Regions from separate parts of the Oscillibacter hominis genome, predicted to be linked through region 1. Evidence: riboswitches for the same ligand, from Rfam matches in the RefSeq annotation. Region 1 holds a riboswitch; the other holds the start of a gene.
The links. Region 1 has a riboswitch for lysine ahead of H8790_RS08720 (Na+/H+ antiporter NhaC family protein). Riboswitches for the same ligand answer to the same signal wherever they lie in the genome.

Region 1 (11,848 bases):
CGTCCTCCGCCGCCGACTCCTCCACCGACTCCAACACCTGGCCCTGGCGCAGCAGCGCCAAAATGCGCTCCGCCTCCCAGTCCGCCGCATAGTACTCCGCCACCGCCTGTGCGCTGCGCTGGGACAGCGAGACGTCCGCCGTCATGGTGGAGAGGCTCAGCAGCGCGAATATCACCAGGCAGAGCACCGCGAACATCACCAAAAGTGAGCTTCCGCCCACAGCGGGCGGGCTGGAACGGTTCTCATCCACGGCCGCTCACCTCCTGCCATGCGATGGGCAGGGAGAAAATTTCCTGGCCATCCTCATGGGATACCCGGACCAAGGCCTGCACCAGCCCCTCCTGGGGTTCCAGGCCGCCCAGCGCCCCCGGGAATACCTCCAGCCGGTAGGACGCCCCCTCGGAAACCGCGTTCCAGCCGCCATCGTAGAGCACATACCACATTCCCTGGGAAATCTGGCCCCCCATGCCCTCCCGGGCAGCCTCCATGGCATGGGCCGGGTCCTCCCCCGCGTGCTTCATCAGCTCCGCGGCATTCTGGGCCAGGAGGACCGCCTGATCCAGGGCAGCGCTCTCCCGGGACTTTTGGTTGGAGAGGGCAAACGCCTGCACGCACAGGGCCGCGGCAATGGCGAACACAAGGATCATCACCACCTGCTCCATCAGCACAAGTGCCGATCGGTTCTGGTTCATGCGTCCGCCTCCCCGCTTCGAAGCGCCAGCGTCAATGCAGTGACCTCGCCCTTTGTGTCCGTGGCCTCCACCGTCAGCTCCCCGTCGCCCTCCCAAAAATTCAGAGCGCCCGCGGCCATGACCTCGTTGCCGTCCTCCGGCGAAAACTCCTCCAGCGCCGAAGCAAACAGCTCCCGCACCGATCCATCATAGTAGTAAATCCGGGTGTAGTAGGGCTCCCCCTCCACCTCGCGGGCCAGGTACAGCGTGGGGATGCCCTCCTCATCCGAGGAGAAGCCATCCACAAAAACGCCGCCCGGAACATCATTGTGCCGCACCTTTGATGCAATATATTGGACGCATATCCGCTTTTCATAGCTCGCACCGCCCCGCTCGCTCAGCTGGCGGTAGCTGTCCGCGCCAAGCAGGAGCACCAGCAGGATTGCTGAAGACAGCACGCCGAAAGTCAGCAGGACGAATATGCCCCCGATGGAATGTCGCTTCATCTTTCCCCTCCTCAGCGTGCAAGGACTGTGATCTCCGGCATGATGTTGTCGGCAAAAATCTCATAAAACACTGCGTAGCGCGTCTCATCCACCTGGATGCCGTAGCCTTGTTCCAGCTCCTCCAGCGTGGCGGGGTAAACCCCCTCTGAGGCGTAGCTGCTGACGGCCGCCCGGCGTATGCTCTCCTCCAGCTGTTTGCGCCCCTCCTCGCTCTGGGACGCATCCACATGGGCCAGGGCCCCCATCAAAAGCGTCAGAGCCAAGGCGGCGGTCACCGGCAGGAGAAGCCAGGCAGTCCATCGCGTTCTTCCCTTTTTCATACGCTCACCCGATGGCGGACATGATCCGCACCAGAGGCAGCATCACGGACAGCAAAATGCCGCCCACCAAAAGGGAAGAGACGATCACAATGCCCGGCTCCACCCGGCTCACTGTCTCCTCCACGCTGCGCTCCGCGTCCGTCTGAAGCCGCCGCGAAATCTCTGCCATCACCGTGTCGCCGCTGCCGCTGCGGATACCAAGGGACAGCATCCGGCAAAAAGCAGGAGGCAGCAGGCCGCTCTGGCGCAGCGCCTCCGCAAGGCCCGCCCCCTCGTCCAGACGGGAACGGCAGTCATTGTAACGCCGCTCCATGGCGGCGTTCTCGCTGTGGAGCGAGGTGGCCATGGCCAGCGCTTCCTCCACCGGCAGGCCGCTGGCCATCCCCATGGACAGCGCCGCGGCAAACTGGGCCGCTCCCACCTTTCCGGCAATGCCCCGGTCTCCCCGGCGGCGCTGCCAAAACCGTCCCGCCCAGTTCCGGAAGGGCAGGCTCACGGAAAAGGCCGCGACCAGGGCCAGCACCAAGGCCAGTACCACACAAAGCACCGGCAGCATGCGGTTCAGCACACCGCCCAGGGCCAGCAGCCCGCCGGCAAGGCCGGTCATTTGTCCGCCCAGCCGGGCAAATACCGACTCAAAGACCGGCAGTACCTTTGCCAGCAGCACCACGATCACCGCCAGCATCATCAGCAGCAAAATCGCCGGATAGGTCAGGGCGCCGCGGATGCGGTTTCCCATCCGCTCTATCGTGTCATAGTAGGCGGCAAGGGCCCGGAAGGCTTCCTCCTGCCGGCCGGTTTGTTCCCCAGCCCCGGCCAGATACACCGCATAGTCGGGAAACGCCTGCGTGGCGGCCATGGCCGCGGAGAGGGGCTCCCCTCCGTCCACCGCCCCGGCCAGCTCCCTGAGCAGCTCCGACTCCTGATCCCCGTCCTCCGCCAGCAAATGCAGGCCGTCCCCCACGCCGATGCCGGCGTGGAGCATGACGGAGAGCTCCAGGCAGAAGGCGGACAGGTATCCTGACGACAAATATCTCTTTTTCATATCATTCTCCATGATTCGATAAAAAATGGACTTGCACAGGCAAGTCCATTTTACATAATATCCACTTATAAGTAAAGACTTTCCGAACGGCTCTCAATAAATATATTTGGCGCTGTAGTTCTTGCCGTCGCCAATGTATTTCATGATTTCCTTGCTCTGGTTCCCGGTGGAGGCAAAGGTGGGGTCCATCAGTTTCCAGGTGGTGCCGTCGAAATAGACCACATTCTCCACCCAGCCGGACTCCGGGGAGTAGACGTTGATCCATGCATGGTAGATATCCCCGCTGTAGCCCACCACAAGTTTGGTGGGGACATCCTGGCTGCGGAGCATGGCTGTCATCAGCGCCGCGTAGTCAAAGCAAATCCCCTTCTTCTGCGCCAGCACCGTGTCCAGCACAGGCAGGTATCCGCTCTTCACAGACGCCGCTTTCTCGTAGTCGTAGGAAATGTTGTCCACCACAAACTCGTAGACCTTCTGCACTTTTTTCAGCGTATCCGACACACCGGAGGTCAGCTCCGCCGCCTTCGCCACAGTCTTGCTCTCAGGCGTGTAGTTTACATACTGGTTGGGCAGCAGGAACGGCGCAAATTCATCCTTCAGAGATGCGGTGAAAGAGACGGAGAGCACCGTGGAGTAGCTGGTGCCGGAGATATTCTCAAAGATGCTGACCTGATAGCTTCCATTGCCGTCGGAAAGGGGGAAGGTGGCATAGTCCGCTCCGGCGGTCAGGTTATAGGTGTACGTGACACCGCTGGGCCCTTTGACCTGGGCCTTCAGTTTCTTGGATGTGGAGGCGGTGTACTTGACCATCACATAGCCGTCGGCGGTGTTGGAGTAGTCGATCACCGCACTGGCGTTCTCCTTGACCTGGGTGCCGGAGGCAACGGGCATCAAGCCGTTGATCACCGCGGGATCGGTGGCCAACACGGCCAGCTCCGCAGTGGGATCGGCGTCTTTTACTTCCACGGACTGTGAAAATGCCTTTGTGACGGCGGCGCCCATGGGCACGTCGCTGCCGTCGGGAACCTCGCTGCTTGCACAGCCGGTACAAAATAGCATCGCCGCCGTCAACAGGGCGGCCAAGCGGTTTCTGTTCATCCTGCCTGCTTCCTTTCCACAGTAATCCATACCTTATGAAGTATTATAGCACATCCAGTTTAAAATGGAAGTACATTTTGGGAAATTTTTTCATCTGTGCTTTTTCCATGTAACTCAGCCGAGTTTTCATTGCACGGCTGATTTTTTTATGATAATATAACTTAGTATGGATACTTGAAAAGCTGGGGCGGTCTCCCCCAACTTGAAAGGCAGGTGTGTTTATATGGATGATTTGCGTGTTTGCATGTTAGGGGAGTTCTCCATCAGCAACGGTGCAGATGCGATCAATGACAGCGACAACCGCTCCCGGAAGGTGTGGCTGCTGCTGGCCTATATGATCTATTTCCGGCACCGCAGCATTTCGCAGGAGGAGCTGATCGATCTTCTGTGGGGAGAGGAGGAGAGCAGTTCCAATCCGGCCAACGCCCTGAAAACCATGTTCCATCGGGTGCGTACCATGCTCAATCAGTTGGGAGGCAGCGTGGGCCACGAGCTGATCGTCCGCCGCCAGGGTGACTACGCGTGGAATCCCGACCTGACGTTTACCTATGATGTGGACCAGTTCGAGTCCTTCTGCAAGGCGGGCAAGGCCCAGAAGGAGCCGGAGCAGCGCCTTGTCTCCTATCTTCAGGCGCTGGAGATCTACAGTGGTGATTTCCTTCCCAAGCTGGCCACCGAACCCTGGGTGGTGCCGGTCAATACATACTTCCACAACCTGTATACCCAGACCGTCCACGAGGTGATTCCTCTGCTGGAGGAACTGGGCAGGCTGGACGAAGCCGCAGCCGTATGCCGCAAGGCCATTGAGATCGAAGCCTGCGACGAGTTCCTTTACTACCATCTTATGCGCCAGCTGCTGGACATGGGCAACCAGCAGGCGGCGGCCACCGTATTTGAGAGCATGAGCGACATGCTGTTCGACCGGTTCGGCGTCATGCCCTCCGATGAAATCAAGGCGCTGTACCGCGAGGCCATCCGTTCCACCAATGAGCACGAGGTGGACATCAGTGCCGTGCGGGATCAGTTGAAGGAGCCCTCGTCTGCTCCCGGCGCCCTGGTGTGCGACTATGACTTTTTCAAGGCCATCTACCGGGCAGAGGCCCGCAGCGTGGCCCGCAGCGGCGACGCCGCCCACATCGCCCTTTTGAGCGTCACAAGCATGAAGGGCTCCAAGCTTGCTAAGCGCAGTTTGGACCGCTGCATGGAGAATCTGTGCGAATTGGTCCGGCTGAGCCTGCGGAGGGGTGACGTCGCGTCCCGGTGCAGCGTCTCCCAGTTTATCATCCTGCTGCCCCGGGCCAACTATGAAAACAGCTGCAGGGTCATGGAGCGCATCGTCAGGCAGTTTGGACGCCAGTACCCCCACTCCCCAGCCCTGCTGCGCTACAGTGTGCAGCCACTGGACCCCACATGTTAAGCCAGGAGAGAAGGCTTTCGCCTTCTCTCTTTCTTTGTCAGATTCGACAAGCTTTTGGGGAAATTTCCGTCACATCTTATCGAAGAAAGGGCTTGCATTTTTTTCTCCCCTTCCGTATAATAATTTTCAATCAAATGGAGGAGGGAACTGCGATGTTGAAGTGTGTGAAACAGTCTGTTCCTTTTCTCCTGTTCCCTTTTTGACCGGCTTTCTGCCGGTATTTTTTTTGCCCGGATGTGGGAAAATTTTATCCGGGCCCCAAATTGTGAGAGGAGAAACGTCATGAAAGAAACCGAGATGAAACCTGTCCTTGACGCCCGTACCCTGGGCACTCCCAAAATGCTGGTGTTGGGCCTCCAGCATATGTTCGCCATGTTCGGCGCCACTGTGCTGGTGCCGGCCATCACCGGCCTCAGTGTCTCCGCCACGCTGCTCTTTGCCGGCTTGGGCACACTGCTGTTCCACCTTCTGACCAAGCGTAAGGTGCCCGCCTTCTTAGGCTCCTCCTTTGCCTTCCTGGCGGCCTATACCACCATCGCCCCGGGCGGTGAGCCGGAGCTTCTGCCCTACGCCTGCTTCGGCGTGGCCTGTGCGGGCCTCTTGTACCTGGTGATCTCCGCCCTGTTCAAGGCCTTTGGCGCCAATAAGGTCATGCGCTTCTTCCCCCCCATTGTCACAGGTCCCATTATCATCGCCATCGGACTGTGCCTGTCCGGCTGGGCGCTCTCCTGCTGTGCCCAGAACTGGGGCATCGCGCTGGTGGCCATTGTGGTGGTCATCGTCTGCAACATCTGGGGCAGAGGCATGGTGAAGATCATCCCCATCCTGTTGGGCATCATCGCCTCCTATGGGGTGGCGGCCGTCACCAACAATGTGGACTTCACCGCCGTTCAGGAGGCGGCCTGGTTCGGCCTGCCCTTCCAGTGGAGCAATACGGTGTTCTCCATTTTCCAGAACCCCGACGTCTCACTGCTGATCACCGCGGCCATCACCATTGTCCCCATCTCCATTGCCACCATCATGGAGCACATCGGCGACATGTCCGCCATCTCCTCCACTGTGGGCGACAACTTCATCGAGGATCCCGGCCTGCACCGCTCCCTGTTGGGCGACGGCCTGGCCACCATCGCCGCGTCTTTGTTCGGCGCCCCGGCCAACACCACCTACGGTGAAAACACCGGCGTTTTGAACCTGACCCGGGTCTACGATCCCCGTGTCATCCGCCTGGCCGCCGTGTTTGCCATTATCCTCTCCTTCAGCCCCAAGTTTGCCGCCGTCATCGAAGCCATGCCCCAGGCCACCCTGGGCGGCGTGTCCCTGATCCTCTACGGCATGATCTCCGCCGTGGGTGTGCGGAATGTGGTGGAAAACCAAGTGGACTTCACCAAGAGCCGCAACGTCATCATCGCCGCCCTGATCCTGGTGCTGGCCGTGGGAATCAAATACGGCACCGGCAGCGACGAGGCCATCGTGTTCGCCCTGGGCTCCATCACCATCAAGCTCTCCGGCATCGCCACCGCCGCCCTGGTGGGCATTGCGCTCAACGCAGTGCTGCCCGGCAACGACTATCAGTTCGGCAAAACCGCCAACTCTGACGCCTCCGCCGACCTGGGACGGTATTGATCGCTTGTGAATATCACAAAAAGGAGCGCCAAATTTTGGCGCTCCTTTGTCATCTGTGCAAGAAAAATTGCATTTTTATTGACAAGCGGTTGACAAGCTCCATTCTTTCCGTATAATAAAGCACAATTGAAGACTTGTGATAGAGGCGCGGCATCCAGGAGTACGTTCCATTAAACGACAGGCATCGGGAACGGAAAGGGGCTGCCGCCGAGGTTTCCCCTGACAGCTGCCTGGCGGGGGGATTCCGGGCCGTGGGAGAACATCCTGCGGACTGTCATCGCGCCGGTAACGGGCGATGGAGTGCTATCATGATCGCATACGACTATTGGCACCATTGCGCCCACCTGTATGAAGTCATGATAGAAATCATGGCTTCAAATTTTTTTACAGGAGGGTTTTTTCATGCACAGCACAAACCGAAGAAGAATCGTATCCCGCATCATCCTGGCCGCAGCACTGGTGCTGCTGGTCACCGTATCCGCCCTGGCGGCCGACGCCTCTCAAAAGATGGTGGACTGCCCTGACTGCCAGGGCTACGGCATCTGCATGAGCTGCTATGGCACCGACGCTGCCTGCGAAAGCTGCGGCGGGTCCAATGTCTGCGCCACCTGCGGCGGCGCAGGCCAGGTGGCCGCTTCCAGCAACTACTATGAGTCCGCCTGGGCCCTGGTCCCCCCGGTCATCGCAATCGGCCTGGCGCTGATCACCAAGGAGGTCTACTCCTCGTTGTTCATCGGCATTTTGGTGGGCGGCATGCTCTACTCCAACTTCAGCTTTGAGGGCACCGTGCTCCATGTGTTCCAGGACGGAATCGTCTCCGTGCTCTCCGACGGCTACAACGTGGGCATCCTCATCTTCCTGGTGGTTTTGGGTGCCATGGTGTGTCTGATGAACAAGGCCGGCGGCAGCGCCGCGTTCGGCCGCTGGGCGGCAAAGAACATCAAGAGCCGGGCGGGCGCCCAGCTGGCCACCATTGTCTTGGGCTGCCTTATTTTCATCGACGACTACTTCAACTGCCTGACCGTGGGCTCTGTGATGCGCCCGGTCACTGACAAGCACAATGTCTCCCGTGCAAAGCTGGCCTATCTCATCGACTCCACCGCCGCGCCCATCTGCATCATCGCGCCCATCTCCTCCTGGGCCGCCGCCGTCTCCGGCTTTGTGGACGACGGCTCCGGCCTGGCCCTCTTCATCCGCGCCATCCCCTTTAACTTCTATGCGCTTTTGACCATCGTGACCATGGTCTGCCTGGTGGGATTCAAAATGGATTACGGCCCCATGGCGGCCAACGAGTCCAACGCGCTGGCAGGCGACCTCTTCTCCGGCGCCAACCCCTATGCCGGCATGGATGACGATGTACCTGAAAACAAGGGCCGGGTCATCGACCTGGTGCTGCCCATCCTGGTGCTGGTGGCCTGCTGCATCGTGGGCATGATCTACTCCGGCGGCTTTTTCTCCGGCGCAAGCTTTGTGGACGCCTTCTCCGGTTCCGATGCGTCGGTGGGCCTTATGCTGGGTTCCTTCTTCGGCCTGGTCTTCACCATGGCGTTCTACCTCATCCGCCGCTCCATGAGCTTCAAGGAGATCATGTCCAGCATCCCCGAGGGTTTCAAGGCCATGGTGCCCGCCATCATGATCCTGACCTTCGCCTGGAGCCTGAAGGCCATGACCGATTCCCTGGGCGCCCGTGAATTCGTGGCCGCCGTGGTCAAGGCCTCTGCGGAGAACTTCATGATGTTCCTGCCCGCCATCGTGTTCGTCATCGGCTGCCTGCTGGCCTTTGCCACCGGCACCTCCTGGGGCACCTTCGGCATCCTGATTCCCATCGTGCTGTTCGTGTTCCCCCTGGACAGCGGCAATCCCCTGTCCATCGTGTGCGTGTCCGCCTGCATGGCCGGCGCTGTCTGCGGCGACCACTGCTCCCCTATCTCCGACACCACCATCATGGCCTCCGCCGGTGCCCAGTGCGATCATGTGAGCCACGTGTCCACTCAGCTGCCCTATGCCGTCACTGTGGCAGCGGTCAGCTTTGTCAGCTACCTCATTGCCGGCCTAATCCCCAATGCCCTGGTGGTGCTGCCCATCTCCGTAGTGCTGATGGTTTTGGCGCTGATGGTCATCCGCTCTGTTCATGGCAGAGGAGCTCCCAAAAAGGCCTCTGAACCTGCCACGGCCAACAACTAAAGGCAAAAAAGGCTGTGCCTGAAAAGCACAGCCTTTTTTACGGCTCATGTAAAACAGCAATTTCACTTCATGGGTTCAATTGGCTGCCAAATCCCAGGCCTTTTCCCGCCTGACTGCGGTCATCAAAAGAGGAGGACAAAAGGAGCGGCGCTTACTGCGCCGCTCCTTCCTTTTATCCGATTCCGCCAAATACGCTGCCTAACACCAGAACCAGGAGCGTAAGGCCGCAAAACCCGTACTTGCTCATGGGCTCAAATGCCTTTCCCAAAGGCCGGGCCGCCCCCTGGTCGATCTGGGAGCGGACAAAGTTCTTTCCGCACACCCAGAAAAACAGGACGCCCGCTAACAGCGCCCCAATGGGGCAGAGGTAAATGGAACACACGTCCATCCAGCCGGACACAATGCCCTCCACACACACGCCCACCACGGCGCCCACCGCGCCCACGGCCGCAACCGCCTTGCGCCGGGAGAAGCCAAACCGGGTTTGCAGCGCTTCGATGGGGGACTCAAAGAGGTTGATGAGCGAACTCAGCCCTGCAAACAGCACGGCTACGAAGAAGACAATCATCACGATCCTACCGCCGGGCATCTGCTTAAAAACGCCCGGCAGATAGATGAACATCAGTCCCGGTCCGCTTTGCGTGGCGTCCACGCCGGCGATGGTCATGGCGGGGATGATGGCCAGCGCGGCGATCAGCGCGGCCAGTGTGTCGAACAGCGCCACATTCCTGGCGCAGAAGGGGATGTCCGCGTCCTTTTTCAAGTAAGAGCCGTAGACCAGCGTGCCGGAGCCGGCCAGCGACAGGGAGAAAAATGCCTGTCCCAATGCATAGAGCCAGGTCTTGGGGTTGAGCAGGGCGCCCCAGGACTCCGGTACAAAGAGGTAGCGGTAGCCGGCGCCGGCACCGCCCAAGGTGGCCACATAGACCGCCACACCGATGAACAGGAGGAAAAAGAGGGGCATCATGATCCGGTTGGCCCGCTCAATCCCGGAGGAAATGCCAAACACCATGATGGCAAACACCACACCAAGGCCCGCCAGTTGCCAGCCCACACTGCCAAACGCGGAGGCCGTCGCGCCGAAGGCAGCTTCGAACCCTCCCACAGACGCGGGCACCAGGGCAGAGCCGGTGATGGCCCCGGCGGCGTATTTCAAAATCCACCCCACCACAACGGAATAACCGATGGCAAGCGCCAAACTGCCCAGCACCGGAATCAGCGCCAGCGCCTCTCCCAGGCGCCTGCCCCTTCCGGAGCGCTCCGTGGCTTTTCCAAAGGCCACAAGGGGCCCCGCCTCCATGGCCCGGCCAAAGGCCATCTCCCCGATGACCCCGGTGTAGCCGATGACCACCACACAGATAAAATAGGGGATCAGGAAAGCTGCGCCGCCGTATTGGGACACCCGGGCGGGAAACAGCCAGATATTGCCCATCCCCACCGCGGAGCCGATGCAGGCCACAATAAAGCCCCACTTCCCCGTAAACTGATCTCTTTTCTCCATCGTCCTCTCTCCCTCTTCGATCACAGCAGCGTGTGAATCTGCGATTCCCCCACCACCGTGATGCCGTTTTTGCGCAAAAGCTCCGCCGTCACGCCGTCCCCTGCTGTCAGGATATGCCGGAAGGTTCCGTCGTAAATCTGCCCGGCGCCGCAGGACGGGCTGCGCTCCTTGAGCACCGCCACTGTGCAGCCCTGCTCCCGGGCAATACGCAGCGCCTGCTCCGCTCCCCGGCAATAGGCCTCCGTCACATCGTCCCCCTCCTGGTTGACCACCCGTTCCCCCTGCCGCTCCGCAGGCGGCCGGGGCGTGGGCAGGCCGCCCAAACACTCCGGGCAGACCGGCACCAGGCGGCGGCGCTCCCCCAGGCGTATGAGCTCAGGAAGCGCTTTCCCAGTCCCATCATACCGGCAGCACCTGCCCAGTAGGCAGGCACTCACCAAAACCGGGCCCGTCATCGGATCCGCTCCCCATTGAGCACCGCCAGCACCAATGTATCCCCTTCATACTGGAGTTTTAAGGAGAAAAAAGGCACCTCCTGCTCCAACAGGGAGTGAAAAATCCTATCGCCCTCCCACTGGGGCAGGGCCATCAGCCGATCCCGGTCAATCCACTCCAAGTCTCCCTCATCGCACTCGATCAGCTCCCCGGTGAAGTCGTCGGCGGTAAACAGGTGCATGTACTCCGTCTCATAGAGGTTGGAGACAAAGGTGACCAGGCCCCGGTATCTCATGCGCTTCAGCGTCAGGCCCGTCTCCTCCTTGGCCTCCCGGAGCATGCAGTCCTCCGGGCTCTCCTTGTCCTCAAATTTCCCGCCGATCCCAATCCACTTGTCGTGGTTGAGATCGTTCTTCTTTTTGACACGGTGCAGCATCAGGTACTGTCTGCGCCCCTCAACCGTGCGTTCAATATATCCCAGTGTGGTATTCCGCATTGATATCCCTCCCGCCGGTCCGGCCGGCTGCGTGTCCTATATATTATAATAAGGTATCCACCTCGTCAAAGAGCAGCATCCGATCCATGCCGAGGCCGCTGATGAGGCAGCGCTCCTTCCGGTTTCCCACAAGCTGTTCCATCCAGTCCACAAAGCCCCCGTCCCCCACCTCAAAGGTCTCGCCGTGGGCGGTCCGGTAAATCTTGAAGTTCAGACCCTTGTAGTAGGCGTTCTCCTCCTGCTCCTCTATCTGCACCGGAAGTTCCGGCAGTTCCTCCTGGACAAAGGCTTTCATGGCCTCCAAAAATCCGTCGGGGTCGCTGTAGCCTGCCCGGCGGCGCAGTGTCAGCGACATCTGCGTACCGTACAGTGCCTGACAGCACCGGAGCTGGCGGCGCAGCAGCGCCTTTTCGCAGCTATATCCGCCGGCGGAATCCCGGCCCCGCGAGACCATGCAGAAAATGCCGAAGTGCGGCAGCATCCCCTTGCCGGAAAAATTCTGCCCTCTGACCACCCGTGCGGTGGTACAGAGGTGGAGTTCTTCAGAACCGG
Region 2 (11,848 bases), 570 kb from region 1:
CCGTGACCTTGATGTCGCCGGAAAAGCGCTTGCCAGGCGCGGAGGCCACCACATAGCATCGCTCCGGGTCCTGGCGGAGGATGGCCCCCACCTTTTCAAACTGGGCGGCGGTGGCCAGGGAGCTTCCGCCGAACTTGACTGTCTTCATTCCGTCCCTCCTGATTCGCCGATCATGGACTGCATGTCGTAAAGTCCCGCGGGCTTGCCCAGGAGGAACCGGGCGGCGGTGAGCGCCCCTTCTGCGAACAGCGCGCGGCTGTAAGCCTCATGCTTGAGCGTGATCGTCTGGGTCTCGGTGGTAATCATCACCTCGTGGGTGCCCACAACACCGCCCATCCGGATGGCGCTGATGCCGATTTCATCGCTTTCCCGTTTGCACTGGCCGCTCCGGCCGCAGTGGTTCTTCAGCTCCGGCCGCGCCTGGCGGACGGCATCGGCCAGCATCAACGCCGTGCCGCTGGGGGCGTCCGCCTTGCGGTTGTGATGGATTTCCACAATTTCAATGTCCGCGCCCTTCAGTACCGCGGCAGCCTGCCGGGCCAGGGAGCAAAGCAGTGCCACGCCCACCGACATGTTGGCGCTGAAAAACACAGGGATTTTGTTCGCCGCAGCAAAGATGAGCTCTCTCTCCTCCTCCGTGTGGCCGGTGGTGGCGATGACCACCGCAAGGCCCTTGCCGCAGGCGTAGGCCAGCAGCGGGCCCACGGCGGTGTGATGGGAAAAGTCAATGACCACATCCGCCTCGGGCGCACCGTGCAGGTCGGTGAGCACACCGTTCTCTTTTCCATAGGCGTCCACCGCGGCGGCAAGTTCGCCGCCCTGGTAGCCCTCCTTTACCAGCCGGACGATCTCCCGGCCCATGTGCCCACAGGCACCGTTCACAATGACCCTCATACCCGCAGCCCCTGCTCTCTCATGGCCTTCAGCAGGCGCTGGCGGTTGGGCTCCTCCATGGGCGTCATGGGCAGGCGGAGCTTCCCGCCGCACATGCCCATCGCGGCCAGGGCGGCCTTGACGGGGATGGGGTTCACCTCGCAGAACAGCGCGTGGATCAGCTCCAGGTACCGCAGCTGCAGCGCGGCGGCCCCGGCCACGTCGCCGGCAAAAAAGCGCTTGCAGATCTCCGTGGTCTCCCGGGGCAGCACATTGGACAGCACGCTGATGCAGCCGATGCCGCCCACGGACAAAATGGGCACGATCTGGTCGTCGTTGCCGGAATAGAGGTCCAGCTTGCCCTGGACCAGGGCGGCGGTCTCCACGATCCTGGAGATGTCACCATTGGCCTCCTTGATGGCCTGGATGCGCTCGTGCTCGGCCAGTTTCACATAGGTCTGGGGCTGGATTCCGCAGCCGGTGCGGGAGGGTACATTGTAGAGGATCAGAGGGATTTTGCTCTTGTCCGCAATGGCGGTGAAATGAGCCACCAAGCCGGCCTGGGTGGCCTTATTATAGTAAGGGGTCACCACAAGGGCGCCATCGGCGCCCACCTCGGAGGCGAACTCCGTCAGCTCAATGGCGCTCTCCGTGCAGTTGCTGCCTGTGCCCGCCACAAGGGGCACCCGGCCTGCCACACGCTCCACCGCAAAGCGGATGATCTCCTTGTGCTCCTCCACCGACAGCGTGGGGCTCTCGCCGCTGGTGCCGCAGGAGACCAGCGCGTCAATCCCGCTTTCGATCTGCCAGTCGATGAGCCGGCCATAGCTCTCATAATCCACACCTTTGTCGTTAAACGGGGTGATGAGCGCGGTTGCAATCCCTCTGAAAATTTCGTTTGACATGTCAATGCCCTCCCGTTTCTAAATTCATAAACTGACATCTGTTCATTCGCAAAAATAAAGAACAACCTTTGCGAAAAGGTTGTTCTTTACATGAACTCGTATAGCCGGGCCGCCGCGACAAGCGCCGCTGCCCCGATACAAACACTTGTAAAGATAGCTCTCCGCATCATGCGACAGCCCGGCTGCTGTTCGTTTACCGGGCCAGTACAGCCCCGCTGCACCCGGGTACTGCCTTCGGCGTCCCGCGCCTTTCCCCCGGCCAACGGCCTGCACTGCCTTGGCAGCCGGGTTACTCATCGCGCAACGCGCCTCTATCTCTATCTATTATGAGTGACATAATACCGTATCCGCGGCAAAATTGCAAGAGTGGAAGAATGTGCATAGTTCACGTATTTTTCGCTTATTTTTGCAAATGTGCTGTCACATTATTATAGTTTTACGCCAATGTCCCGATGAACTCCTCCAGCCGGTCCATCCCCAGGGCGATCTCCTCCATGGAATAGCAGAAAGAAAAGCGGACAAAGCCCTCCGCGCCGAAGCAGGTGCCCGGCACGCCGGCCACCTTCCCCTCCCGGACCATCCGCTGGCAGAACTCCTCAGTGTCAAGGCCGAACTTTTTCACACTGGGGAACATGTAGAACGCGCCCATGGGCTCCACCACGTCCAATCCCATGCCCCGCAGCCGATGGTACATATAGTCCCGGCGGGCCCGGTAGGTCTCCACCATGTCCGACACGTCGCAGCGCAGCGCGGCGGCACAGCCGTCCTGGATGAAGGCCGTGACGCTGACCACGTCGGCGGCATGGAGCAGCCTCAGCTTCTCCATCACCGGAGCATCGCCCATCAGATAGCCCACCCGCCAGCCGGTCATGGAATAGGGCTTGGAAAAGCTCTGCACCACCAGCAGGCGGTCCTTCAGTTCCCGGCAGGCGGCAAGGCGGGGGCAGGGCCCATAGGAAAGCCCGGTGTACACATCGTCCGAAAGCACAAAGAAGTTCCCCTCCATGGCAGCCCGGCGGACCACCTGGAGCGTCTCCGCGCTGTAAACGCAGCCGGTTGGGTTGTTGGGGGAGTTGAGCACCAGCAGCTTTGTCCGCTCCGTCAGCACGGAACGGAGCTTCTCCTCCGTGATCTGGAACCGGTCCTCGCTGGTGTCCAGCAGCACCGGCCTGGCTCCGGCCAGCACCGCAATGGATTCATAGAGGGAAAAGGCAGGGGTGGGGATGACCACCTCATCCCCGATGTTGAGCACGCCGGTCATGGCGGTGTAAATGGCCTCCGTGGCGCCGATGGTGAGGATCACTTCCTCCGGGCCGTAGCCGAGGCCGCTGTGCTTTTGTTCAAACTCCGCGATCTGGGTGCGCAGCGAAAGGCTGCCCACATTGGGAGGATAGTGGGTGTGGTTTTCATCCAGCCCCCGCTTGCAGGCCTCCTTGATGGGCTCCGGGGTGTTGAAGTCCGGCTCGCCGATGGTCAGTAGGGCACAGCCGGGAACGCTTTTGGCCAGGGTCGTGAAGCGGCGGATGCCGCTGGGCTCCAGCGTCAGCAGCCGTTGATTCATTCGTTCCAGCATACCGATCTTCCTCCATATCTCCGGGCGATGGATTCAAAGAGGTCGGCGCCCCGGCTCAAAACCGCCTCATCAAAGTTGAAGTCGTCTGCATGAAGGGCCGGCGAAGGGCCGGTGCCCAGAAAAAAGAACAGTCCCGGCAGGTGCTTTTGATACCAGGAAAAGTCCTCGGTGATCATGACCGGCCGGGGGAGCTCCTCAAACTCGATTCCGCAGTCTACGCGGATATAGTCATAGAGCTCCGGCGGATTGATGACGGCCGGGTAGCCGTCGGAGTTGGTGACGGCCACGCCGCAGCCCGTCTCCGCCTGGACATCCCGCCCGATGGCGCGGATGCCCTCGAGGAGGTCAAAAAACACCTCGTCCTGAAAGGCCCGCAGGCTGCCCTCCAGCCGCGCGTGGCCGCTGAGCGCGTTTCGGACCGTCCCGCTCTCCATACGGCCGAACCGGCACAGCCGGTAGACCTGGGGCGGCAGGGAGTCCACCAGCTCCCGCACCCGGCGGTAGAAGAGGACGGCCGCGTCCAAGGCGTCAATCCCCTCCTCCGCCCTGGCGATGTGGGCGGAGCGGCCCGTAAATTCCGCCGTCAACTCGCAGGAGCGGCTCATCATCTCCAGGCGGCGGCTGGCCACCGTCCCGGCCGGAAGGCCGGGCCAGAGGTGCAGCCCAAAGACCGCCTCCACACCGCAGCGCTCAAAGATTCCGCTCTCGCAGATCTTCCTGGCGCCGCCGGTGGTCTCCTCCGCCGGCTGGAACACCAGCAGCACATTTCGCTCCAGCTTCCTCCATCCGTTGAGCCGCCTGCCAAGCTCCAGCAGGATTGCCATGTGGCCGTCGTGGCCGCAGGCATGCATCCTCCCGGGATGGACGGAGGCAAAGGGGACACCGCTGCGCTCGGTGATGGGCAGGGCGTCGGCGTCGGAGCGGAAGGCAATTGCGCGGGGCGCTCCAAAGTCAAAATAGGCGCAAAGGGCGCTTTTACAGGGGGAGGAGAGGGCGCACCGGAGGCCGGAAAGTGCCTTTTCCAGATAGGCCATGGTCTCCGGCAGGTCACAGTCCAGCTCCGGGATGCGGTGCAGCGCCCGGCGGTCGTCGGCAAGGGACATGGATGCCACCTCTTTATACTGAAGAATTGACCTGAATCATAGCACGAGCAGCCAGCCGCGTCAACTTTTTCTCTCCGGCGGCGGAGAATTTCGCCGTTTTCTTTCATATTTGGAAAGGAAAATTGTCTATCCCTGTGAACTTTGTTTTCCCCTGCCCCTTTTCTTTCCCCATTTGCCGTGGTATGATAAGTACAACTTTTTTGAATCTTCCGGTAAAGGAGCAGGCCAGTTATGAACGCACAGGAGATTATTGAGTATATCCGCACCTCGGAAAAAAAGACCCCCGTCAAGGTCTATGTGAACGAAAAGAGCCCCGTGGACTACGGCAGTGCCACGGTCTTCACCGGCGGCGCCGGGGACGTGACCAGCAGGATCGTCTTCGGCGACTGGAAGGAGCTTGGCCCCATCCTGGAGGCCAACGCTGACCGGATCGCCGACTGCGTGGTGGAAAACGACCGCTGCAACTCCGGCGTGCCCCTTCTGGATCTGAAGGGCATCAAGGCCCGCATTGAGCCCGGCGCCGTGATCCGTGAGAAGGTGGAGATCGGGGAGAATGCGGTCATCATGATGGGAGCCATCATCAACATCGGCGCGGTCATCGGCGCGGGCACCATGATCGACATGGGCGCCGTATTGGGCGGCCGGGCCACGGTGGGTAAGCGCTGCCACATCGGCGCGGGCACCGTGCTGGCCGGCGTGGTGGAACCCGCCAGCGCCACTCCCGTCATCGTGGAGGACGACGTGCTCATCGGGGCCAACGCCGTGGTCATCGAGGGTGTGCATGTGGGCCGCGGGGCCGTGGTGGCCGCAGGTGCCGTGGTCATTGAAGACGTGCCGGACCACGCGGTGGTGGCCGGATGCCCCGCACGGATCGTCAAGACCAAGGACGCCAAGACCGAGGAGAAAACCGCGCTCATCGACGCCCTGCGGGAGCTGTAAGCAAGAAAAAGCAGCCGGCGTTATGCGCCGGCTGCTTTTTTGCGCCCGTTCAGAAAGGAGTTTTTTTATGCTGCACATCGGCTGTCACCTCTCTTCCACCAAGGGCTTTGCCGCTATGGGCCGTCAGGCCCTAAAGCTTCAGGCTGACACCTTTCAGTACTTCTCCCGCAATCCCCGGGGCAGCCGGGCTAAGGCCATGGACGCCGCCGATGCCGCGGCACTGATGGAGCTGCTGCGATCCAACCGGTTCGCCCCCATTGTGGCCCATGCCCCCTATACGTTGAACCTCTGCTCCAACGACCCGGAAAAACGCGCCTTTGCCGCCGAGACCATCGCCGACGACCTGTCCCGGATGGAGCTTCTGCCGGGCCAGCTCTACAACTTCCACCCCGGCAGTCACGTGGGCCAGGGCATCGACGTGGGCGTTGAGCAGATCGCCGACGGGCTCAACGCCGTCTTAAAGCCGGAGCAGTCCACCACTGTACTGCTGGAGACCATGGCGGGAAAGGGGAGCGAGGTGGGCGGCCGGTTTGAGGAGCTGCGTGCCATCCTTGACCGGGTGGAACTGAAGGACAAGATGGGCGTATGTCTGGACACCTGCCACGTCAGCGACGGCGGCTACGACATCATCCACAGCCTGGACGACGTGCTGCGCCAGTTCGATCAGGTGATCGGCCTCCGCTACCTGCGGGCCATCCACCTCAACGACAGCAAAAACCCGCCCGGCAGCCGCAAGGACCGCCATGCCAGGATCGGCGAGGGCTCCATCGGCACGGAGGCCCTGGTGCGCGTCGCCTCCCACCCCCTGCTGCGGGGGCTGCCCTTCTGCCTGGAGACGCCCAACGAGCTGCCCGGCTACGCCGAAGAGATTGCCCTTATGCGCAAAAAAACGGCAGAACAGGAGGAGCGGGTATGAAATCATTCTTTCTCCGCCTGACGGCTGCGGCGCTGTGCCTTGCCCTGCTGAGCGGCTGCTCCCTGCTCTTGACTCCCTCTGCGGCAGGCGGATCCAGTTCTTCCGCCGGCGGCTCCGAACCCGTTTTCTCCTCCTCCGGCCCCACCGCCTACGCCGACATGGCCTACCGCCGCTGCAGCGCCGAGAAGGGGGAGGCCCTCCTCTCAAAAATCCAAACCTATGCCAAGGAGGGGGGAAGCCAGGAGGACTTCAACCGTGACGACACTGCACTTGTGGACTACCTCTACACCGTGGCCACCATGCGGGAGCTCATCGACCTCCAGTGCGCCTCAGACCCAACCGACGAGCAGGCGGCGGAGGAGAGCCTTTACACCTCTCAGCTGTACCGGGAGCTGAACGAGGGATACTGGGACGCCATGCACGCCCTGTCGGTGACCGGCCACGGAAAGCTCTTGAAGGAGCACTATGACGCCCAGCAGATTCAGTGGTTCATCTCCTATGACGCCCAGAGCGCGGAAGAAGCCCTCTATGCCCGGGAGGACGCGCTGTGCCAGCGCTACCGCTCGCTGATGGCGGAGGAGAACGTGGACGAGGAGGCAGTGGCTGAGGTCTTCCTGGAGCTGGTGGAGCTGCGCCGGGAAATTGCCGCCCAGGCGGGCTGCGACTCCTATGCAGACTACGCCTATGCGTCCCTTTACATACGCAACTACACGCCAGAGGACAGCCAGGTCCTCTGGCGCTCCGCCCAGGAGTACTTTGCTCCGGCCGCCGACAGCCATGCCCAGGAGATCTATGAGCAGACGGAGTCCCTCTTCTCCACCGACCGCATTGACTGCAGCCCCGAGGCCATCCTGGAAGGCATGGAGCGCTGCCTCAGCGGCCTTTCCGGGGAGCTGTGCGAATCCCTGTCTTTTCTGCGCTCCAACGGCCTCTATGACATTGCCCCCAGCGCGACCAAGGCCGACACCGGCTATACCACCTATCTCTTTTCCTATGATGAGCCCTTTTTGTTCAACGCCCCCTCGGGCACCTACTACGACTACACCCAGTTCATCCACGAGTTCGGTCACTTCACCAACTACTACCTGACAGGCTGCGACCTGCTGTTCGGCATGGATGACAACGACCTGGGCGAGCTCCAATCCCAGGGGATGGAGGCGATGCTTCTGCCCCGGTATGAGGAGCTCTTCGGCGGCGTGGAGGGCGAGGCCATCCGCCGTGAAGTGCTTTTAAACCTCTTTTACAGCGTGGTGGACGGCGCCCTGTTCGACGAGTTTTTACAGCGCGTCTACGCGGAGGAGGAGCTGAGCCCGGAGCGGGTCAGTGCGCTCTATGCCCAGGTCTGCGAGTCCTATGGCTACGCCAGCGCGCCGGGTGGATGGATGTACCTGGAGCACAACTTCCTCTATCCCTTCTACTACATCAGCTACGCCGTATCCGCCATTTCCGCCCTGGAGCTTTACACCATGCTTCTGAGTGACCCGGACGAGGCGCTGAACGCCTACCTTACGGTGGAGGCCATGGACTGCTCCGAGTGGTATTTCACCGACGCGCTGAAAGAGGCCGGCCTCAGCGACGTCTTTGATCCGGAAAACTGCCGGCGCATCGCCGCCGGGGTGGACCTGTCCGCATAAACCGGTTTGCCGTAAAAGGCCGGGGAAAGCATGCTTTCCCCGGCCTTTTTTATCCGTCACTTTTCTTAACGCTTTATGGGAGAAGTTCCTCCATGGGCTTGGTCAGCGGCCTTCCGTCCTCATTGAGGCAGAAGAGCTTCCACCGGGCCGCCCCCTCGGGGAGGGCATACAGCTCCGCCTTTCCGCCCACTGCTTTTTGGAGGGTAAGCATGGCGCCGTCCCCATCATAGAGGGCCAGGTAGACCGCCGCCCCCTCCAGGCGCATCATCTCCGGCACCGTTACCGTGAGCGCCGGGTCTGCCCACTGGGCATACAGGGTGACGGCCCCATTCACCGTAATGGTTCCGTCCAGGGTTTGCCCCGTGCCGGCGGCTTCCGTGTTCCACCCCACAAAGCCCAAGCCATCGTTTCGCTCCGGGGTGGGCAGCGTTATCCTCGCGCCCAGGGCCACCGGGGTCTGCACCCGTTGCCCCTCCGCCACAGTGGTGACGGTGGCAAAAGGCGCGGAGGTGGGCTCCCAAATGGCGAATACCTGCCGGGGCGCCTTGGAAAGGCCCGCGTGGTTGTAGATCCGCGCGCCGGGAAGGTAGGACTGGCCGGTGCCATCGGCGCTGGTGTTCCACTCCCTGAGGGTATATCCCTCCCGGAAGACCATATCGCTGCCCGCAAGGCGCAGATCGCCAAGGGAGGCATAGGACACCATCAGCCGGAAGCCATCGGCGGTGACGCCGCCGTTGAGGTCCTGCACCGTCCTGGCGTGCTCGTCGGTGTTTTCCCCATCGTCCACCGCCCGGAAGCACGTGCGCAGCGTCCAGTTCTCCACCATGTCCCCCGGCGCAACAGCGCCCCTGGGATAAGCTCCGCCGTCGGTGTAAAAGCTTCCGAACCACCAGGCCAGAATCTGCCGCTCTCCCACCTGGGCGGGGAGGGTAAAGCCGGCGGGCAGAGTCTCGGACACCGTTTGGAAGGTCTTGCCGTCAAAGCCGCCCCGGCCCGCGGTCATCCAGACGGAGGGCTGGGTGGAATCCACGAAAAATGCGTAAAACTCCGCAGCGCTCTCCTGAGCCGGGTCGATGACCGTGCCATAGGGGTACCATGTGCCTGAGCCGTCCGGCTTTGTGTTCCAGCCGTCAAAAGCGTCGGTATAGAAGGAGCGGGAGCGCCCGTAGGGCAGGGTGTAGGTGCCGTCGGCATTGGGCTTGAGCTCGGAGCAGTTGGTGGCGTTGTGGAGCCGCACCGTTACGGCGCTCCACAGCGCATACAGGTACACGGGCCCCCCCGCGGAGAGGGCCGCGTCGAACTCCGCCTGGGTGGCGGCGCTGCCGCCGCGTTGGAGCGCCCATCCCAGGAACTGATGCCCCGGGCGGGTGAAGCCATTTGCATCGGCGGGAAGGGAGTCCGTCTCCCTGGCAACGGCGCCGCCGCTCAGCGTGCCGCCGCCCCCCCAGCAGACGGCCCGGCTGTCCACCCAATGGGCATAGTAGGTCTTCAGGGTTTTATCATACTCAGAGCCGGGGGCGTAGGCCCGGCCGGTGCCGTCGGGAAACTCCGTCCACCAGCCTAAGGTCTGGCCTTCCCTCGCAAAAACAACACCCTCCATCTTGTCTGGAGTGGCGGCCTTGGCCACGGCGCCGCCCGAGGAGGTTATGCCGCCGTTTCCAAGGAACGTGTAATACGGTTCAGTGCCCCACACGGCATAGAGCCGCTGGCCGGGCACGAGGACATGGCGCTGGCCGCCCCATAGGAGGTCCGTCACCACACCGGAGGCGGGAAGGGCGTACTCCGCCTGACCCGTCCAGTCCGCTGTCTCCGGAAGCAGCGCCGCGCCGTCGTCCGCAAGAGCCACGGTGCACGCGCCCCGGCCATCGGCGGTGACGCTTCTGCCCCGGCCGTCCAGGATCACAAACCTGCCGCCGAAGTCGTCGCCCCAAATGGCGTACAAATCCCTGCCGCCCGAAAAATCAGGCGCCGCGCCGCCCTTTGTGTAATAGGCCTCGCTGAGGCCGCCGGCATCCGTGCTCCAGCCCAGGAAGGCATGGCCCTCCCATACCGGCTCCGGCGCGTTGAACAGTGCGCTGCCGTCGTACTCCGTCTCCAGTATCCCATCCGCCGTTGCGCCGTCCTGGAAGTGGAACGTAAACTCCGCCGCCGGGCGGCGAATCTCTATCTCCTGCTGCCCCTCATAGGACGCAACTGCCTCACCGCCGCTGTAGAGGCGGTTTTGATACCCGCTCTTGTCCGCGCCGGGGTTGGAGAGGCTCATTGTCCCTGCCGCCTCCAACGCCGATGCACCGCTGCCGCCCACGGCGTACAGCGCGCCAGGCATGCCGACCCACAGATTTCCCGCGTCGATGGCCGGCGCGCCGGCGGAGCCGGTGACGCGCAGGGAAGCGCCGGGCGCAAAATCCAGATACAGCGTGCCGCCCGCCCGTATGGCCGCGCCGGAGGCGGCGTTGACCCGAACCTGTCCGCTGATGTGCAGATTCAGGTCGAAGGCTGTCTCAATGGGCGCGCCGGAGTACTCCGCCGTCAGCGTCAAATCGGCGGCCTTGCCAGACCAGCCCGTCCCGGAGCTCTCCTGATAGGGGGAGAGGGAAGCGTCGACGGCCTCATCTCCCAGGCTGACCACGCCGGGGACAAGAGAGACCCTCTTCCCGGCGCTGGTGCCGGGGATGGTATTGCTGCTCTTCCACACGGCGTATAGGTCCGCCGCGCTGCCCTCGGGCACGGTGAAGGACTTAAGAGGCTCCCCGCCCGGCGTGAGGCTCCAGCCCTCAAAGCTATAATACCCGGTGGAAAAGCCCTGGCTTGTCAGGTCCACAGCAGTCCCGGGCGCGGCGGACACGGTGGTGACGGCCACCTTGCCGCTGCCTGCGGCCGCGACCGTGCCCCCGTTGCCGTGGTAGACCACGCCGGTCTCAGGCCGCTCCGCCCAGACCGCCTCAAATACCTCTTTGGTGCGGGAGAGCCTGATGGAAGCGGCCTGCCCCGGCTGATAGACTTTCCCCCCATTGCTCCAGCCCAGGAAAATGCCGCCGCTTTTCTCCGGCGCGCCGGCCATCCGGACGTCCGCCTCCCGGCCCAGGGGCAGGTTCTGCCGCTCCGCCACCGTTCCATCGGAGAGGAACAGCACCTCGCACTCCGTCAGCTCCCAGTAGACGTACTCCTGGCCGTCGTACTCCGTCACCGGCCGGGCCGTCTCCTCCGATGTCCCGGATCGCAGGATCACGTTTGTGCTCTGCTCATCATACCCCCTGGCCGTGGGCAGCATGAGGGTGGCGCAGCTCAGGGCCGGGACGCCCGCTCCGCCGCTTTGGATGCGCAGGGCCCCCTTGGGCTCGCTGCCAAATACCAGCATGTTGGCCGTGACGGCGCTCTGCCCCTCCGCTCCAGTGATGCTCACTCTGCAGGCGGGGTCGGTGAGGTTGAAGTCCACCCTGCCAGTGCTGGAGACCCCTGCCGCGGACACGCTCCCCTCCACCTGGATGGTAAGGGCGGTCAGCGTGGTGGAAACGGCCTCCCCGGTATAGCCGCTTTTCAAGGTGAGCGTGGTGACGCCGTTGTAGCTCCAGCCGGGGCCCTCCGCCTTCTCCCCGTAGCCCACGGTCCTGCCGCCCACGCGCAGCGTCTCGCCGGCGGCATCAAAGGCCTGTTGGAAGACGGGCTCCTCCGACGCGCCGCCCTCCGCCGCAAACACGGGCATTGGCAGCAGCGACCACAGCAGGATCAGCGCCAGATTGAGACAGATCAACTGCCTGCGTTCTTTCATTTCAACTCCTCCAGTCTTTGTTCCAAAAGCCCCCACATCAGCCACAGGGCCGGTGCGGTGATACAGCTGCTGATTCCGAAAAACGCCTGGATGCAGTAACACAGGATTCCGCCGCCCAGGACGGCTGCGGCTGCGT

Region 2: another riboswitch for lysine. It lies ahead of dapA (4-hydroxy-tetrahydrodipicolinate synthase); the one in region 1 lies ahead of H8790_RS08720 (Na+/H+ antiporter NhaC family protein).

Annotation. Positions count from the first base shown of each region.
Region 1 is NZ_CP060490.1:1,741,402-1,753,249, forward strand. It holds gene H8790_RS13995 (hypothetical protein) at 1-250, opposite strand, end outside; gene H8790_RS08685 (type IV pilus modification PilV family protein) at 243-692, opposite strand; gene H8790_RS08690 (DUF4860 domain-containing protein) at 689-1,177, opposite strand; gene H8790_RS08695 (hypothetical protein) at 1,189-1,497, opposite strand; gene H8790_RS08700 (type II secretion system F family protein) at 1,502-2,542, opposite strand; gene H8790_RS08705 (transglutaminase-like domain-containing protein) at 2,636-3,640, opposite strand; gene H8790_RS08710 (BTAD domain-containing putative transcriptional regulator) at 3,864-5,057, shown strand; gene H8790_RS08715 (uracil-xanthine permease family protein) at 5,340-6,680, shown strand; lysine riboswitch at 6,813-6,994, shown strand; gene H8790_RS08720 (Na+/H+ antiporter NhaC family protein) at 7,083-8,864, shown strand; gene H8790_RS08725 (sodium-dependent transporter) at 9,037-10,365, opposite strand; gene H8790_RS08730 (DUF523 domain-containing protein) at 10,386-10,820, opposite strand; gene H8790_RS08735 (NUDIX hydrolase) at 10,817-11,296, opposite strand; gene H8790_RS08740 (hypothetical protein) at 11,340-11,848, opposite strand, start outside.
Region 2 is NZ_CP060490.1:2,313,034-2,324,881, forward strand. It holds gene H8790_RS11465 (aspartate kinase) at 1-148, opposite strand, end outside; gene dapB (4-hydroxy-tetrahydrodipicolinate reductase) at 145-894, opposite strand; gene dapA (4-hydroxy-tetrahydrodipicolinate synthase) at 891-1,778, opposite strand; lysine riboswitch at 1,925-2,100, opposite strand; gene H8790_RS11480 (pyridoxal phosphate-dependent aminotransferase) at 2,215-3,351, opposite strand; gene H8790_RS11485 (amidohydrolase) at 3,336-4,454, opposite strand; gene dapD (2,3,4,5-tetrahydropyridine-2,6-dicarboxylate N-acetyltransferase) at 4,686-5,393, shown strand; gene H8790_RS11495 (deoxyribonuclease IV) at 5,461-6,309, shown strand; gene H8790_RS11500 (gluzincin family metallopeptidase) at 6,306-7,943, shown strand; gene H8790_RS11505 (InlB B-repeat-containing protein) at 8,017-11,712, opposite strand; gene H8790_RS11510 (O-antigen ligase family protein) at 11,709-11,848, opposite strand, start outside.